Regions from separate parts of the Paenibacillus sp. FSL H8-0261 genome, predicted to be linked through region 1. Evidence: riboswitches for the same ligand, from Rfam matches in the RefSeq annotation. Region 1 holds a riboswitch; the other holds the start of a gene.
The links. Region 1 has a riboswitch for S-adenosylmethionine ahead of MHI27_RS25945 (methionine ABC transporter ATP-binding protein). Riboswitches for the same ligand answer to the same signal wherever they lie in the genome.

Region 1 (9,395 bases):
AGGTATGGGACAGATATATGAAAGAGTTCGGGCTGGGTGTATCTACGAAAAGTGGTCTCCCAGGTGAATCAGCGGGCCAGATTAACTATACTGATCTTAAGGCCGCAGGCAGCTCGCAGGCCGCACTTATCTATGCTTCTTTTGGCCAACAGGGCAGTTATACTACATTGCAGCTTGCCCAGTATGCTTCTACTCTTGCAAATGAAGGAGTGCGTATTAAGCCTCAACTCGTTAGCAAGATCACGGATGCGCAAGGTAAGGCGGTTAAGGAATTTCAAAGAGAAGTGCTTAATACGGTAACGTTTGACAAATCCTACTGGAAAGAGATCAAACAGGGGATGAGCAGTGAAGTTAGTGCCTTTGATGATTTTCCTTATGATTTTGCACGTAAGACAGGTACCTCTGAAAAAACAGACAGAAAAAATATAAACCGTGATAATGGGGTATTTATTGCCTTTGCTCCGCGAGAAAATCCGAAGCTAGCCGTAGCGGTTGTTATACCAGAAGGGGGCTTTGGCTCCAAAAGCGCTGCGCCGGTGGCTCGTAAAATTTTTGATGCCTATGATTGGGAGTACGGGCTCGATGGTGTGCCGAAAAAGAATGTCACTCCTGCGTCAGGCCCCGTTCAAGAATAATTAGAGAAAAAGGAGAGAAATAAACTGTGAGTTTTTTCCGTAAGCAGGCCTCACCTCCAGATGAGACCAACAGTAAAAGTTCCATAGGCCTGCGACTCAACGTGTTTTTCTTTAGCACGTTTGTTATATTTTGCGTAATTATTATACGCCTGGCTGTGTTGCAATTCGTGGAAGGACCCACTTTAACTGAAGTGGAGACAAGCAGAGATACCAAAAATGTACCGCTAGCTTCCATGAGAGGTGTAATTTATGCTGCTGAAGGTGAGAAGTTAGCGTACTCTACACCGGTTCAATCGCTGTATATTACGCTCAATAAGGAGTATACCGCTAAGCAAACAGATAAAATGACCGGTAAAACTACCCTAACTCCAGAAGCTAAAGCCAAGTCAGATGCATTGGCAGCCAAGCTGGTAGCTGATTTCAATAAATATGGTGATCCAAAAGCTGAGAAGATGACAGAAGCAGATGTTATTGACGCACTGGATTTATATTTCCGGAAATCACTTGGCTTTATGGCACGGCGAATTAAGGCGGACCTGACTACTCAGGAAGTGGCCTATTTCATGGAACATAAGGGAGAATACCCAGGCCTTGAAATTGTCGAGGAAAGCATTCGTCATTACGATAAAGATACGGTTGCCGTACAGACGATAGGTTATATCAAGCCTTTTAAATCAGCAAACAGCCTTAATATTTATAAGAATATCTTAAATGCTATGAAGAACAATCCGGAGCCAGGACTAACGTACAAGGACGACGAATTTGTCGGATTTGACGGCCTGGAGCTGCAGTATCAGAGAGAGCTTCGGGGACAAAACGGCTATCAGGAAATCTCCGTCAATCCACAGAACATGGCAGAGAAAGTCGAACGTGTAGTCCCTCCTGTCAAAGGCAATGACGTCTGGACAACTATTAATAAGAACATTCAGATGAAGACAGAGCAGGCGATTATGGATCAGATTAAGTGGTTGCATTCCAATACTGTACAGGGTAAAACGCATCCTAATGCTTTAACTGGTTACGCTGTAGCGATGGAAGTCGATACGGGGAATATCGTCAGTATGGCAAGTATGCCGGACTACGATACGAATATTTGGACATCGGGATCCTTATCCACAGATGTCTGGAACAGTATCATGGATAACTACCAGAACGGTACCATTAATCCGATTTCTTCAGGGACGTCAGGTAATGGACTTAGGTCTGTACTGCTACTAGGTTCAACAATTAAACCTTTGAGCGTACTCGTGGGTCTGAATGAAGGTCTCTTTACAACCTCAACCTACTATCCGGATAGAGGTTTCGCGACTTTTGGTAAAACAGGTCATGAAACTAAGGTAAGAAACTCCGGAGGACATGTGTACGGTTCTATGGACCCTGCAAGAGCGATTGAGAAATCGTCGAATGCGTTCATGGTGGACATGATCGGTAAACGATTGTATGACAAATACAAAAGCAAAGGCGTAGATGTCTGGGATAAGTATATGAAAGAGTTTGGACTTGGTGTATCCACGGGAAGTGGTCTGCCAAATGAATTCTTAGGACAGATTAACTATACCAATATAGAGGCTGCGGGTAGCGCCCAAGCGGCACTTGTATATGCTTCTTTCGGCCAACAAGGTAGTTATACGGTGTTGCAGCTTGCCCAATACGTAGCTACACTTGCTAATGAAGGACAGCGGATCAAACCTCAGCTAGTTAGCAAGATTACAGATGCTGACGGAAAAGTAGTCAAGGAGTTCGGTCGTGAGGTAATAGATGAAGTAACAGCCTTCGATAAATCCTACTGGAAAGAAATTCAACAGGGTATGCGAAGTGAAGTTAGTGCTTTTTCTGATTTCCCTTATGATTTTGCTCGTAAGACGGGAACATCTCAACAAGTAGCAAAGGGTCAAATTCGTGATAACGGTGTATTTATTGCTTATGCCCCACGAAATAACCCTAAGCTGGCAGTAGCCGTAGTTATTCCAGAAGGAGGCTTTGGTTCCCAGAGTGCCGCGCCGGTCGCACGTAAAATTTTTGATGCTTATGATTGGGAATATGGACTTGATGGCGTTCCGAAGAAGAGTCTACAGTCAGGTAATAATACAAATGATCCTGCGAATGAAGGAACGACTACAGGTACTCAGTAACTTTGACTCTAAGGTGAATAATGATTAAAAAATAAACAGCTGCTCTATTGAGAGCATAAAAGAATGGAGGGGTGGCAATGACTGCCAAATACCGCCTGCTTGCTTTGGATATGGATGGAACCCTACTGAATGATGAACAGATTATTACACCTACAACGGTGAAATGGCTTCAAAAGGCGGTCGACGCAGGCGTTCATGTCTGTCTGTCGACAGGCCGAGCTTTTACAAGTGCATTTCCATATGCTGAGCAGCTTGGACTAGAAACACCTATGATTACGGTGAACGGTAGTGAGATATGGCGAGCACCACATGAAATTTATCGGCGATCATTGATGGATCCTATGCTGGTACAACAAATGTATGAACTTGCTAAAGAAGATGACATCTGGTTCTGGGCCTATTCTACGGAAAAAGTCCACAAACAGGATAACTGGGATGGGGATGTAACGGGCAGAGAATGGCTTAAATTCGGTTATCACACCGAAGATGATGAGCTTCGTCATAAACTGCTGCTTCGTCTTCAAGATATGGGTGGATTGGAGATTACGAACTCCTCTCCACATAACCTGGAGATTAACCCTCTAGGAGTGAATAAAGCAGCCGGAATCATGGAAGTCTGTAAGCTGCTAGGACTAGACATGTCCCAAGTTATAGCGGTTGGTGACAGCCTCAATGACCTTGCAGCGATTCAGCAGTCAGGGCTTGGGGTTGCCATGGGCAACGCTCAGGAGACGGTTAAAGAAGAGGCTGACGTTGTGGTGGCTTCTAATAATAATGATGGAATTGCAGAAGTCATTCAAAAATATATTTTTAATGAAGCTATTGCGAAGTGAATCCATAGAGCATATTTGCTATTAGGAGGTTAAGTGTTGACGATCCTGGGTTGGATTCTTATTATTGCTTTATTTGCCGTAGGGCTAGCGGGGGCTGTGTACCCTATACTGCCTGGTGCGCTTGCGATTTATCTTGCCTTTTTCGTATATGGCTGGTTCTTTTCTTTCGAGCCTTTTGGTGTCTGGTTCTGGATCATTCAAACGCTGATCGTTGTAGTTTTATTTATTGCTGATTACGTTGTAGGGGCGTGGGGCGTTAAGAAATTTGGCGGCTCACGTTCATCGATTATCGGGAGTACGATTGGGCTAATCATTGGTCCTTTTGTAATCCCAGCCTTTGGACTTATTATTGGTCCGTTTCTGGGTGCCTTTATAGGAGAATTGATCGTAGGTTCTTCACCAGCTAAAGCTGCCAAAGTAAGTGTAGGATCAATACTTGGGTTGTTTAGTAGTACTGTTGTCAAAATTGTGCTACAAATTATTATGGTCGTCCTCTTTTTTATATGGGTCGTCCGGTTTTAATTTTAACAGTGAAGAAGGGGAAATGGTTTGTCCAAGAAAGAGTCTTTCGTAAAAGGCACGCTTATCCTTGCTGCTGCAGCTTTGGTGGCAAGGGTACTCGGGCTTGTTCAGCGGGTGCCGCTGGATCATATTTTTGATGATGTGGGGAGAGCATCATTTGGGGTATCGAACAATATCTATTTAATGCTGCTCACCGTGGCTACAGCAGGTATTCCAAGTACGCTCAGTAAAATGGTCTCCGAGCGGTACGCTCTGAATCGTCCTGAAGAGGCGAGACAAGTGTATCATGCAGCATTGCTGTTTTCAGTAGCAGCAGGGGTAATCATGACGGCCTTGCTGTACATAGGCGCTCCGTTCTATGCGACACATATTGCTGATGTACCTGAATCAGCGATGGCAGTTAGGGCTATTGCACCTGCGCTTTTACTTTTTCCGGCAATTGCCATGATGCGTGGATATTTTCAAGGGCGCAACAATATGATGGCTGGTGGTATTTCACAGATTGTAGAGCAGTTCGCTCGCGTACTAGTCGCTATTTTACTAGCTTATATTCTATTACAGCAGGGGTATAACAATACAACTATAGCTGCGGGAGCATCCTTCGGTAGCGTAATTGGTAGTATTGCAGCATTTGGTGTCATGATTTATTTTGCAATCAAGCTGCGCCGAGAGGATAAACAGCAAGGATTAAATTACAATACCACTCAAAAATTGCCGATTTGGGGAATTTACAAAGATATTTTCACACTATCAATTCCGATCGTGCTCTCTTCACTTACGATTCCCGTAGTGAATGTAATTGATACTTCTTTGGCTGTTCCACTGCTTATCGATCAGATGGGTAGAGAGAGTGCAACAGCAGCTTTGGGTATACTAACCACGCGTGCTCAAAGTGTGGCCGGAATTCCACCGGTACTAGCCATTGCACTAGGAACCTCGCTGATTCCGATCATTTCAGCTGCTTATGCCCGTCGGGATGAGGGACACTTGAAGAAGCAAATTACACTTGCTTTGCGGATTTCTATCCTGACAGGGATGCCAATTGTGTTGGCACTTGTGGCAGCAGCTTATTCTGTAAACGGGTTATTGTTCAGCAGCTTGGACGGAAGCGGAATTGTGGCGATGCTTACGATTGGAACGATCTTTCAGATCACCATGATGACAACGAACTCCATCTTGCTCGGTATGGGCAAATCACGCATTTCAATGTATTATGTGCTAGTGGGTATTATTGTTAAATTAGTCGCAAGCTTCTTGCTAAGTAAGATATTTGGGATCTACGGGATTATCGGCGCAACAGCACTTTGTTTCGTAGTTATTACTATTCTTAACTTACGGATGCTGAAATCCATTGTACCTTTCGAAATTATGGGTAAACGGTGGGGCGGCTTCGCAATTGCGGTTCTGGTGTCCGGTGGTATTGGTTTTGGACTTAACCAAGCTGGAATTCTGTTAACAGATCTAATGCCTGCACGTCTGGCATTTCTGATCACTTGTCTTGTTGTAGGGGCCGCAGTTGTTGTTATTTATCTGGTCATGCTAATTGTACTGGGTGTGCTTACTAAACAGGAAATCTCCAGTTATCCGCGTGCATTGCAAAAATTGCTCCATCCGCTGATGAAATTGCAGCCTGCGCGTGTTCGTATGAGAGAATAAGTTTGACTTCTGCATGACATTTTGCTTCACTTAAAGAATATAAATTTGACAGATATGGAAGAAAGGACTGAACAAGCTATGGATAAAATTAGTTCTCCTGCTGAATTTCAGGTAGCCATTCAATCTCCTCGATTAACTGTAGCCATCTTCAAGGCGGACTGGTGCTCGGATTGTAAATTTATCGATCCTTTTATTCCTGAGGTAGAGCAAGCCTATGCAGATCGTCTAACGCTGGTTGAGGTTGACGTTGATGCTGTGGGTGACGTTAGTCAGGAACAAAATATTATGGGTATTCCAAGCTTTGTCGCGTATTCCGATGGGCGTGAATTGGTTAGATTCGTTAATAAATTACGTAAATCCCGCGAGGAAATTGAGAATTTCCTGGATAAAGCGGTTCAAGTGCATCAAAGCCTTCAACAGTAATTCCGGAAAACCACCGCTTTCGCCTGTTCGAGCAAAAGCGGTGGTTTTTTAAGATGCTTCTTCATTACTAAAAACTGCGGGTGATATTTTTGTCGACAAATCAGTTGAAATGGCTTAGTTATCTTACTTGCCTTATCATGTTCCTCGCTGTACTAGGGGGAGCGGTTGTAACGAAGACTGGATCGGGATTGGAATGCGGAAATGAATGGCCGCTCTGTCATGGGAAATTGATTCCGGCCTATACTGTAGGTTCGATGATTGAATACACCCATCGCTTGTTTAGCGGATTGGCAGGGTTATTGTCACTTGCCTCGATGATTGCCTTTTGGCGTTATGCTCGAAATCGGCGGGACTTGTTAGTATATGCATTTATGACGTTGCTGTTTGTAATTGTTCAAGGTGGTATGGGAGCGCTTGCAGTGATTAAATCCCAATCTGCTGCTGTAATGGCACTGCATATGGGCTTTTCCTTGATTGCTTTTTCAAGTTCTCTAATGCTGGCTCTAGGAACTAAAAGGCGACATGAAGCAGGTGAGTACGATCCTAAGATGGAGCTTCAGAAGAAACCCGTCAGTAAGGCTTTCCGCAATTTAACCTGCTTCACGGCCTTATATTCCTATGTTGTTGTTTATATTGGAGCCTTTGTTAGTCATACGGATTCGCGCGGTGGATGTTCTGGCTGGCCGCTCTGTAACGGTGAATGGGTTCCCGAGCTTTCCGGGGGAGTAGGTATTGTTTTTACGCACCGGATTGCGGCTTTGATCTTATTCATTCTTACTGCGGTGCTTGGACATTTAGCTTTTTGGAAACATAAGGATTACCCAGAGCTAAGAGCTCTTGGCGTAGCGGCTGTTCTGCTGTGCTTGATGCAGGTATTTAGTGGTGCTGCTGTTGTTTACACACTTGATAATGAAAGATTGTACATATTTGCCGCTTTGGCTCATATTTTGTTGATCGCTAGTTTGTTTGGTGTCTTATGTTATATGAGTGTAAGAGTCTGGCAGCTGAATCGTGCGAGAAATGTCGTTGTTGAAAAAAATCCAACGAATCCAATGACACCGTTGTAACACCCTTGGTAGAAAGTTCCCACCGTGGATAGAGTCGCTTTACCTGCGGAATAATAAAGTGGAAATCGGTATATCGTGGTGCTGGACAAAACTTTAGGAGGACTGGGATATGCTGCGGGTTATACTTGGAGAGCCGCCTCGAAAGAACAGCGGTGTATTGGCTGACGCGATGGAGAACATGGCCACATTTGCAGCCTTACTGCGCAAGGAAATGAACGCTCATGAGGATAATGACCATGAATACCGCAAGCTGGAGATTTGGACACGTGGACTGATCTCCTCATTGGATGAATTGGAGCAAAGCTGGTTCGCAGCTGCTTTTTACCGGAAATCGGTAATCGCTGGTTATATGGACGATATGTCACCAGTGGAACAAGGCGATTATGCGCGGTATGTTTATTTTTATAAAGATGGATTTATTCGTGTGTTCTCTCTTCTGGACAAGCTTGGAACGGTACTGAATCATTTTTATGACCTCAAAACCTCCAAATTAAAAACGCACTTTTCTTATTTTACAGTACTGCGTCAACTTCAGTTATTGAATGTGCATCCTGCATTAGCGGATCAACTGGAACAGATCAAGAACTCTTATCGTGATCCACTGGAGAATCTACGCAAGCGCAGAAATGCTGAAATTCATTATATGAATTCCGAAATGCAGGATGATTTATGGCAGCGGCATCAAGGCTTGCATGACAAAATTCAGCTTGAGGATTTAGATAGCCATCTTGAGGATTTAAAGCAGTCCCTTGAAATGAACTGTAAAACATTAATCGCGGCATTCAGCTACAGCAATGAACAGCTGCGTAAGGAAATAAGCAAGGCAAAGCGTGTACAATCCTAAGCGTTCAAGATATTTCCTTTTGACAAAAAACAAGAAACTTACTATACTTATGCTTGCATTAAAGTCTGTACGAATTCAAACATAAAATTTCATACTCTATATCTTATCGAGAGTGGCGGAGGGATAGGCCCGATGAAGCCCGGCAACCGATTTGTATACAGCGCGATTAGCGTTATGTACAAATGTCATGGTGCTAATTCCTACAATGACGCAAGGTTTGTGGTCGTTGGCAGATGAGAAGGCATTGTCTAAATAAACACACAGAGCCTCTTGCGATCTGCATCGATCGTCGGAGGTTTTTTTGTATGGAATAAGTGAATTATAAAGGGGGCGACGAGCGTTGATTAATCTAAAAGGAATAACAAAGGTATATGGAAAAGGCAGCCATGCGGCTACAGCACTTTCCGGATTGAATTTGTCTATCGAAAAAGGTGAAATATTCGGAGTTATTGGCCATTCTGGAGCGGGGAAAAGTACATTGATCCGTTGCATTAATCTGTTGGAGCGTCCGACAGAAGGGGAAGTATGGGTAGATGGCATTGAACTAACCAAGCTTACCCAAGGCCAGCTGCAGGAGCAGCGGCGCAAGATAGGAATGATTTTTCAACATTTCAATCTGCTATCTTCTGCGACTGTATATGATAATATTGCTTTTCCTCTACGACTCACAGGTACCTCGAGAGCAGATATTGATGCAAAAGTGAAAGAACTGCTTGCTCTAGTTGGGCTTGAAGAACACCAGGATAAGTATCCGTCTCAATTATCAGGAGGACAAAAGCAACGAGTCGGCATCGCTCGGGCACTTGCCAGCGACCCTGATGTGCTGCTGTGTGACGAGGCAACCTCTGCGCTTGATCCACAAACGACAGACTCTATTCTTAAGCTATTGCTCGATATTAATAAACGGTTCCATCTGACTATTGTGCTGATCACTCACGAAATGCACGTGATTCAGAGCATTTGCGACCGTGTTGCGGTCATTCATGGTGGTGGTATCGTTGAGCAAGGTAAAGTCACGGAGGTATTCCTGAAGCCGCAGCATGAGGTCACTCGCGATTTCATTCGCAGTGAATCACAGAATGAGGGACCCCTTCGTACGGCGCTTGACGCTGCTGCTGGGGACAACTCTCAGGCCGTCAAAATTACTTTTTTCGGAGAGAAGACCTACGGCTCTGCACTTTCCAATGTAGTACGTGAGACAGGTGTTAGCTTCGCCATTCTGCATGGTACCATCTCAACGATAAAAGACGTACCTTATGGACAAATGATTGTTCGGTTCGAAG
Region 2 (9,395 bases), 2.9 Mb from region 1:
CGTATAGTTAATATTACGACCAATTACAAACGTGGCCATCGGGTCTGGATGCCAGCGTTCCATTATGGTGTTTGCAGCTGCACCCATTTTCTCAATTTCGTTGCTCTCGAACAGTCGGATGGTATCTTCCAATTGGAGACGTTCACCCCGTAGGGCTTTGTCCAAAATAAGATCTATCGCACTCATCGTTCGCATCCTCCTTCTAAACCCTTAGGGGTATGGTAGAATCACAAAATTACAGGAAGAAAAAACGTTGTCTCTTTTTCAAGGTGACAACCCTTTCTCATACAATTGAACAGTTCATTTCCTCATCGTATCACAATCTGAACAGCTTGAAAAATGCTTTTACATTCTTCGCAAATTCCCATCCAGAAGAAAAGCAGCATCGCACTAAGCGATACTGCTAGTTATACTCTATTTCTCCACTAACACTCGATTGAAGATCTCTTCCTGTTACTTGGACTCAATTTCTGCCCTAGCGGCCTCTAATGCGTGGCCAAGATCAGCAATCAAATCCTCTGCATGTTCAATACCGACGGAGAAGCGCAGTAAACGATCATCTACACCCACAGCATTTCGAATCTCCACAGGAATATCAGCATGCGTTTGTACAGCCGGATAAGTCATAAGTGACTCTACACCGCCCAAGCTTTCTGCGAATGCAATAAGACGAATATGACGAAGAAGCGGCTCTACGTATCTGGCATCTTTTAATTTGAAAGAAAAAATACCGGTATTGCCTGAAGATTGACGATTCTGGATTTCATGTCCTGGATGATCAGGCAATCCTGGATGGAACACTTCCGCAATCGCTGGATGCTCTAATAAGTAGTGAGCGATCGCAAGTGCATTGCTCTCGTGACGCTCCATACGCAGCGCCAATGTCTTCAAGCCTCTCATCAACTGATAACTGTCTGTTGGTCCGAGCACGGCGCCAATAGAGTTATGTAGAATAGCTAATTCAGCTGATAATTCTACACCCTTGGATACAATCAGGCCTGCCAGTACATCATTATGACCACCCAAATACTTAGTAGCGCTATGAACTACAATATCCGCACCTAATTCTATAGGCCGTTGGAAGAATGGAGTCAGCAGCGTATTATCTACAATGCTAAGTAACCCATGGTGACGTGCCCAAGTGCACACGGCTTCAATATCCGTGATCATCATAAGTGGGTTCGTTGGCGTTTCAATAAATACAGCTTTCGTATTTGGACGACGCGAAGCTTCCAGTGCATCCAAATCATTCGTGTCTACATAAGAAGCAGTGATTCCAAACTTGGACATAATCCGTTCCAACAAACGATAGGTACCGCCGTAAAGATCCAGCGAAACGATCAGATGGTCGCCTTGAGCGAACAAGGTAAGCACCGTTTGTATCGCTGCCATCCCAGAGCTACAAGCAAATCCTGCATCTCCAGATTCCAGTTCCGCAGCTGCATTCTCAAGCACTGAACGGGTCGGACTCTTGGTGCGGCTATAATCAAACCCTGTGCTTTGACCGAGTTTTGGATGACGAAATGCCGTTGCATTATAAATCGGAAAATTAATTGCTCCTGTGGCAGGATCTTCTTGAGAACCTATTTGAGCCAGTCTACTTTCAATCCTAAGTTTGTCATCCATGATTAATGCCTCCTAATTTATATTGTAGCGCTATTATTAATAAACAATCGGGTCGATATCATAAGGCGTTTCTTGATATACATAGTAATTGAGCCAGTTAGAGAATAATAAATTGGCATGCGCACGCCACACTGCTGGAGGTGTACGTTCTGGATCATCTTTAGGGAAGTAATGTTTCGGCAAAGCCATCTCCATCCCTCTAGACACATCACGGTCATATTCCCATTTTAAGGATAGAGGATCATATTCGGAATGTCCGGTCACAAATATTTGTTTACCGTCGTTTGTAGCCACTAGATACATACCAGCTTCTTCGGATTCCGCCAGAATTTGCAGATCTGGGTTATTCTCAATATCTTCACGGGAGACATCGGTATGACGAGAGTGTGGTACATGGAATACCTCGTCAAAGCCGCGCAACAATTTAATGTTATTTTGATTAATCGTATGAGCGAAGACGCCAAAGCATTTCTCAGGCAATGCCACTTTACGAACACCAAAATGATGATATAAGCCTGCCTGTGCCGCCCAACAAATATGCATGGTTGAAGTCACATTGTCCTTGCTCCATTCAAAAATCTCTTTCAGTTCTTCCCAATACGATACTTCCTCGAACTCCATTTGTTCTACAGGAGCACCTGTAACGATTAAACCATCCAAACGGCGGTGGCTGATCTCGTCAAAGGTTTTGTAAAAGCTCTTCAAATGTTCAGCAGAAGTATTCTTGGAAATATGGGAACGCGGATGCAATAAAGTAACATCAACTTGTAGTGGCGAATTTCCAATTAAACGCAGCAATTGAGTCTCTGTCGTCTCTTTAGTCGGCATGAGGTTCAGAATAGCAATCCGTAGTGGACGGATATCCTGATGGAAAGCCTGACTTTCGTCCATCACAAAAATATTTTCTCCGGATAGTACTTCTTTCGCCGGTAAACTGTCGGGAATTTTAATTGGCATTGTCTTTCCACTCCTTAGCTGAATTTAGTTATTTTGCCGCACTGCGGCTTGCTGAACATAAAAAGACCTTCCTCGGAAATCGAGAAAGGTCATATCTACAGTCATATGTGCCTCTCTCATCTGCCAGAATGTTCCTGAAGACGATTAGACGTCTGCAGAAATTCCGCAAGAATTAGCACCGTGCGTTTACACGCCGGTTGCCGGGTTTCATAGGGCTAGTCCCTCCACCTGCTCTTGATAAGATTTAGCTGTATTCAATTAAATTACTTTAAAATTCACTTTAAATCATGAACCTCCTTTTCGTCAAGTCCATACAATGCTGAAGAAGCCTCAAAATCACAATAAATTTGCTTGAAAGAGGCATACTCCGTTGTTATACTAGACAAGTATTTCATACCTGAACGAAAAGAAGAGGTGAGAAGAAGGATGGAAGGCGACCCGAGCTCGCAAATATGTGTACAGAATGAGCAACCACACAGGATAATCATCAGCTTGCCGGCGGCGGGAGCAGTTCTTCTTCATGCCCTCGAAACGTCATTTGGCCCTATGTATTGATTGTACCGCCGGCCAAGCTGATTTTTTTCTCTGTGCTTAATTTAGCAGTCCCTAGTGAAGACCTGGGGATAGGAGGAGTGAAATCAGATGAAAATCCGGCTGGTAAATGCAGGGGTTTTTACACCTATTGATGAAATTGATGAAACACTAACACCCCCAACGGAAGGGTTCTATTGGATTGACGCCGATGTTGAGGATTTGGAGCTGCTTCAGCCCTTGTTCAACCTACATGATCTTGCTGTTGAGGATTGCCTTAGCGAAGAGGATCAGCGTCCAAAGATCGAAATATACGAAAGTCACTACTTTATAGTTGTAAATAGCATCCGCTTTGACGATGAAGAAATTTTCCTACGGGCGCTCAATGTATTCCTTGGAAGACATTACATCATCACTGTCACGAAACAAAAGATCAATGAACTACGAATCCTGAAGCCTATGCTCTGGGAGCAAGAAGTAAGTGAACCGGATATGTTCCTTTACTTGCTAATTGACCTTGTCGTTGATAACTATTTCTCCGTCGGCGACCGAATTGAAGCTCGGATCGAGAAGCTGGAAGAAGATATCCTCATGCATACCAAGAAGTCACATCTCAGTGAAATTATCGGTCTGCGAAGTGAAATTCTATGGTTGAAGAAAATGCTGGGGCCACAAAAAGAAGTGATCAATACCCTAAATAAAAAAGACCTCCGTCTGATTGATGATCAGCTGCAGAAATATTTTAGCGACATTTATGAAAATGCGGTTAAAATATCTGAAACCTTTGAGACGTATCGCGATCTCATGGGCAACTTACGAGAGGCATACCAATCCAGTATCGCCAACCGCGCGAATGAAATTATGAGAGTATTTACTGCGATCACAACAATATTCATGCCCCTGACCGTAATTACCGGAATCTACGGTATGAACTTTGATCATATGCCCGAGCTTCATACGAAATATGGCTATTATGGCGTTATAGGCGTTATGTTGACGTTAGGCTGTGGGATGCTGTATGTTTTCCGCAAGAAGGAATGGCTATGAAACGAACCGGACGAATAAGCAAGACGAAGGACCTGTAACCGTAAGGTATAAGGAAGCCTTCGTCTTTTTGGTATGCGCAAATTTAAAAACTGGTCGCCATGCCCACTTTATGCGTTTGCTCTCGACGGAAACGGATGCGGATCAATCGCAGACGCTCATAATAAATATCCAATCCTTCAGCAGCGGAAAAGTCGTCGCCATACACCTTATGTAACACCGGTTTTAGGAAAAGATCCCCGAGCTCCACATAGGCATTCCATATCGCATCCTGCTCACTCTGCGGCATATTGCCAAGCTCTACATGGATCAGCTTCTCGACAGAATAACCTTCTCTTTCTAGCTCCTCTACCGCTTCAATCAGTTCACGCCGGTTCACTCCACTATTCACCTTAAGCTGTTCCAAGCCCAACCCATTCTCGATCCCCTGTAGCAAAATCCTCCGCAAGCGCAGTCGTTCTAGCTGCTTCTTATATTTGACTTCTTTCTGTTTATAAAGCCAAGAGACGAAAGACTCCTCTTCAATTACTTCATGCACCCAATTTAGAGGGAAGGAATGTTCCCTTGCCACCGCAGTAGTTATAGCCAGCCAATCAGCCCCAAACTGCGCTATCTTGCCTTCTCCCACACCCGGAATTTGCATCAGTTCCTCTGGCGTATGCGGTAGAAATGTACTTAACAAGCGCAACAGACGATTACTGGCGAGAATATAGGGCGCCTTCCGTTCACTCGAAGCCTTACCACGGCGCCAAGCACATAACTCTTCATAAATGGCTTCATTCCCATAATGTTCGCTGTAATATTGAAGCTTCAGCTGCTCCTGATTACGCCCAGTAAGACTATCCTCCTCGTGGAATATCCCATCGATTAAGGGTCTATAGCCATCTCCCATCTTCACTGCTAGCTCATGCCTGTATACACAGAGCATCTCATTCCATGAACCACCTTCATACCACAAATTCTCAATGTAATTCTCCCCACCTGAAAAATCACGCCAGCCCAAACTCCAGATCCCCTCTTCCTCTCCAATCCACAGCTGGGCGTACACCTCTTGATCCACTCCAGATATTCTGGATAAACGGTTCATAAACACAATTTGCATATCCATCCCTACCTTTCTCAACATTACAGTAAGCACAATAACCTTCCGGGAAGACCCTCCTTCGGAGCGAACAAATCCTTTCTCAATCAGACCCCGAACGCAAAAAAAGCACCTCTCTCACGATAAACGCGAAAGAGGTGCTCCCTCATTAAATGCTATACTGTTAGATCCTAGAATACCATATATTACCGAACAGTCAATGTCTTTTTATACTAGTTTCTAGCTAGAGCTAATGTAGCCAATCCAATCGCTCCAGCAAGCCCTGCATTGTCTCCAAGACCTGGTGAGACAACATAATTATCGATGTCGACATTAAGCGATGGATGTTGAACATATCCGCTCAATAACTCTTGCAGCTTAGTGCGAATTAACGGGAACAGGTGGCTTTGCTTCATAACACCACCGCCCATTACGATTTTTTGAGGAGACAGAATCAGCACATAGTTCATGAGTGCATGTGCAAGATAGTGAGCTTCCATTTCCCATGCCGGATGGTCCACTGGTAGCTCTCCTGCCGGTTGTCCCCAGCGTTTGCCGATCCCCGGACCTGCGGCTAATCCTTCAAGACAATCGCCATGATAAGGACAGTAACCCTCAAACGTATCCTCTGGATGTCTACGAACTAGAATATGTCCCATCTCAGGATGTGACAATCCATGGACCATCTGGCCGCCAACAACCGCTCCTGCTCCAATGCCTGTCCCAACCGTAATATAAAGACAGCTGTCCAGACCTTTAGCTGCTCCCCATTTACTCTCCGCAAGCGCTGCACCATTCACATCCGTGTCAAAGCCGATCGGAACGTTAAATTGGTCAGCCATTGTGCCTACCAGATTATATTGTCCCCAGTGAGGTTTTGGTGTCGTTGTTATGTAACCATAAGTAGGGCTGTCCAGTACGGGATCAATCGGTCCAAAAGATCCGATTCCGAATGCTTCTACATTTTTCTCTTTAAAATAGTCTATTACTAGTCCCATCGTTTCTTCCGGTGTTGTTGTCGGAAAGCTAACTCGGTCAACAATGGTACCGTCCTCATAACCAATCCCACATACAAACTTTGTTCCGCCTGCTTCAATCGCTCCCAATAGCTTCACAGCAATTCTCTCCCTTTCTCTAGTTAGAAGTTGAAACGCTACCCATACACAAATGAATAATAGCATAAAAAAAGCAATCACCAGCCCTAATTATACGTCGAATGAAGCGCTATCACAACAAGTATAAACGCCTTTTGCGTCCTTATAAGGACGCAAAAGGCGTTTAAGAGAGAAAGATAAGGATAATGTATAGTGTGAAACTTATACGTTCTTATAGTTTAACAAAACACCCTCCATGCATCTTTGCATGAAGGGTGTCTGATCTTAACCCAAATCGCCTAACTCAATCTGTACAATTCCCCGTTCGTCCTGCACCTCAGCAATCAAATGCATCAAGCTGCCGAACTCTAGCTCCTGAAATTTGCGCGCAGCTGTTTCCCGCTGTAGTTGCCACAAGGCTTCCGTCAGCTCGCAGACCACTGGTACATCGCAACGGATTTCCGCTAGCTCTCGCGATAAATGCAGCATATCCAGATCTGCTTCGATTTTGGTACGCACACCTTTAGGGAGCAGATGCAGATTCTCAATTACACCTTCAACTGTTCTGTATTCGGTCAGCAGTTTCAGCGCAGTCTTCTCACCAATCCCTTTTACGCCGGGATAATTATCACTGGTATCGCCCATAAAACCTTTCAGGTCAATCACTTGTCTAGGGGTTAGACCCTTTTCCTCCAGCAATTCTGCAAGGTCATACACTTTATAGTTAGAGCGTCCCTTTTTCATAATGACGACTTTAACATTCTCATCAATGAGCTGAAGCATATCATGGTCACCCGTCAAAATATATACCTCAGAGTTTTCACTGTAACAAGAAGCCAGCGTACCAATGCAATCATCCGCTTCATAGCCTGCAAGTCCAATATTCGGCACCCCAAGCTCAGCTACTACATCTTTTACTAGATCGAACTGTGGAATCAGCTCTAACGGGGCTTCAATCCGATTCGATTTGTATCCATCGTATTTCTCGGTGCGGAACGTTCCTTTGCCCATATCCCAGCAGCATACGACGTGAGAAGGCTCAAATGTGCTTACCGCATCGAAAAAATACTGCAAAAAACCATACACCGCATTCGTCGGCAATCCAGCTTTTGTCTTGCGAATATATCCTCCATAAGAGGTCGCATAAAAGGCCCGGAACAGCAGAGCCATTCCATCTACAAGCATTACACGGCCCGTTGTTTCTGCTCTCATGTATAAACCTCTCCCTTAATCGTTCATTGTATTGTTATTAAGCGCTTGTCCATGTTATTGCACAAAGAGTATTCTATCAGAAAATACATGATCTGATAAGGGATCATATAGTTACACATATGGGAGCTTATTCTTATCCTTTGAAACTAACAAGTAAAAACACCATCGGTGCCCTTGCAAGGGCGGTAAGCTTAAGCGAGAAATATAAGTATATTATAGAATCATGGTCTTTTGTGATTTTCCTAGATATCCAAAAAGGGATGCCACAACAGCCATGAAATGACTGTTGGGACATCCCCTTTACGGATTTATACTTTGGAAGCATTGCTCCAAGCTTCAGCATATTGCTCTTCTTTAAAGCCTACCGTAACTTTAACGCCATCGGTGACAATCGGACGTTTATTTAGCATGCCATGGCTTGCGAGCAGCTCAAGCTTTTCCTGCTCACTAAGCTGTGCCATTTTGTCCTTAAGACCCAATGCTTTATAGACTTCACCACTTGTATTAAAAAACTTTTTCAGTTCAAGTCCGCTATTGGCCAGCAATTCACGCAGCTCCTCAACGGTAGGCGGCTGTTCTGCGATGTTTTGAAGCTCAAGCTCATGACCTTGAGCTTGTAGCCATTTTACTGCACTGCGGCAGGTGCTGCATTTTGGATATTGATATACTTTTAGTTTGCTCATGTTGTTCTCCTTTAATGGTAGTGATGAGTGCGCTACGCTGGCAAATTATTCTTCCGATCGCTGTTATCCTCAGATTTCTTGATTTAGTCCGCTTGTTGCGGATGAAATCCGAGGATAAAGGCGAACACTCCGTTTCTCCAGAACCAATTCGCCCTCTCGCTAACATCACTAAGATAATTTTTACCTCAAATTCGCTATCGGTCCTTGCTCCAGTATTTCCTCCAAGGCCGCCATATCAGGCGGCAAAGGAGCTTCAAAGATCATTTCCTGCAGCAGCACCGGATGCTTGAACGTCAGACGCACCGCGTGCAGTGCTTGACGCGGTATGGAGGCATCTAGTGCTGCAACGGACTCCAACTGTTCACTTTGAGTTAAAGTCAATTCCGGTAGATTATACAGCTCATGACGATACATGCTGTCACCAATCAAAGGATAGCCGATAGAGGTCATGTGGACCCGAATCTGATGAGTACGACCACTCTCCAGCTTCAGTTCAACTTTTGAACCTTGTGCGTATACGGTCTTAACCTCATACCGAGTCAGAGAAGGATAACCATCCGGTGTCACGATACGTCGATGCGGCTCCTCAGGATCACGGTCAATAGGTCCGTCGATATCGCCGAAAGGCTCCACAGGAGCCCCATGAACAAATGCAGCATAACGTTTGTCCACTGTACCCGCAATCATCTGCTCAGAAATATGCTGATGGCTATACGGATTCTTGGCGATGACTAACACACCGGAGGTTTCCTGGTCCAGACGATGGACGGGTCGAAAGCGGAAACGTTCATTTTTTTGCGCCCAATAATGAACTACTCCGTTAGCCAGCGTATCAGTGTAATGTCCGTGTGTGGGATGCACGATGATCCCTGCTGCCTTGTTTACTACGAGCAGATGCTCATCTTCAAATAGAATTTCAAAGGGAATCGGCTGCGGTAAAATATCATCCGAAGTCTCTGTTTCCATGCGAATCTGTACAATATCGCCTGCCTTAACATGTACGCTGATATAAACACGCTCTCCATTTAATGTAATCCCTTGTTCTGTTTGCTTAAGGCGTGACAACAATTTACGTGAGACATCCATCCGTTTATGCAGGATCGTCTTCAGCAACCAGTCATCCTCTTCTGGCGGTATAATGTAAGTAATTGGTGAATAATAGCTAGT

Region 2: another riboswitch for S-adenosylmethionine. It lies ahead of metA (homoserine O-succinyltransferase); the one in region 1 lies ahead of MHI27_RS25945 (methionine ABC transporter ATP-binding protein).

Annotation. Positions count from the first base shown of each region.
Region 1 is NZ_CP150297.1:5,831,444-5,840,838, reverse strand. Features, by position in the region: gene MHI27_RS25985 (peptidoglycan D,D-transpeptidase FtsI family protein) at 1-635, shown strand, start outside; gene MHI27_RS25980 (peptidoglycan D,D-transpeptidase FtsI family protein) at 662-2,767, shown strand; gene MHI27_RS25975 (Cof-type HAD-IIB family hydrolase) at 2,845-3,600, shown strand; gene MHI27_RS25970 (DUF456 domain-containing protein) at 3,637-4,122, shown strand; gene MHI27_RS25965 (polysaccharide biosynthesis protein) at 4,150-5,778, shown strand; gene MHI27_RS25960 (thioredoxin family protein) at 5,857-6,201, shown strand; gene MHI27_RS25955 (heme A synthase) at 6,291-7,268, shown strand; gene MHI27_RS25950 (Cthe_2314 family HEPN domain-containing protein) at 7,378-8,112, shown strand; SAM riboswitch class I at 8,213-8,352, shown strand; gene MHI27_RS25945 (methionine ABC transporter ATP-binding protein) at 8,453-9,395, shown strand, end outside.
Region 2 is NZ_CP150297.1:1,878,846-1,888,240, reverse strand. Features, by position in the region: gene mqnC (cyclic dehypoxanthinyl futalosine synthase) at 1-186, opposite strand, end outside; gene MHI27_RS08240 (aminotransferase class I/II-fold pyridoxal phosphate-dependent enzyme) at 454-1,626, opposite strand; gene metA (homoserine O-succinyltransferase) at 1,663-2,583, opposite strand; SAM riboswitch class I at 2,697-2,827, opposite strand; gene corA (magnesium/cobalt transporter CorA) at 3,226-4,161, shown strand; gene MHI27_RS08225 (HRDC domain-containing protein) at 4,244-5,260, opposite strand; gene MHI27_RS08220 (ROK family protein) at 5,473-6,354, opposite strand; gene MHI27_RS08215 (5'-3' exonuclease H3TH domain-containing protein) at 6,619-7,545, opposite strand; gene MHI27_RS08210 (arsenate reductase family protein) at 7,854-8,228, opposite strand; gene MHI27_RS08205 (RluA family pseudouridine synthase) at 8,409-9,395, opposite strand, start outside.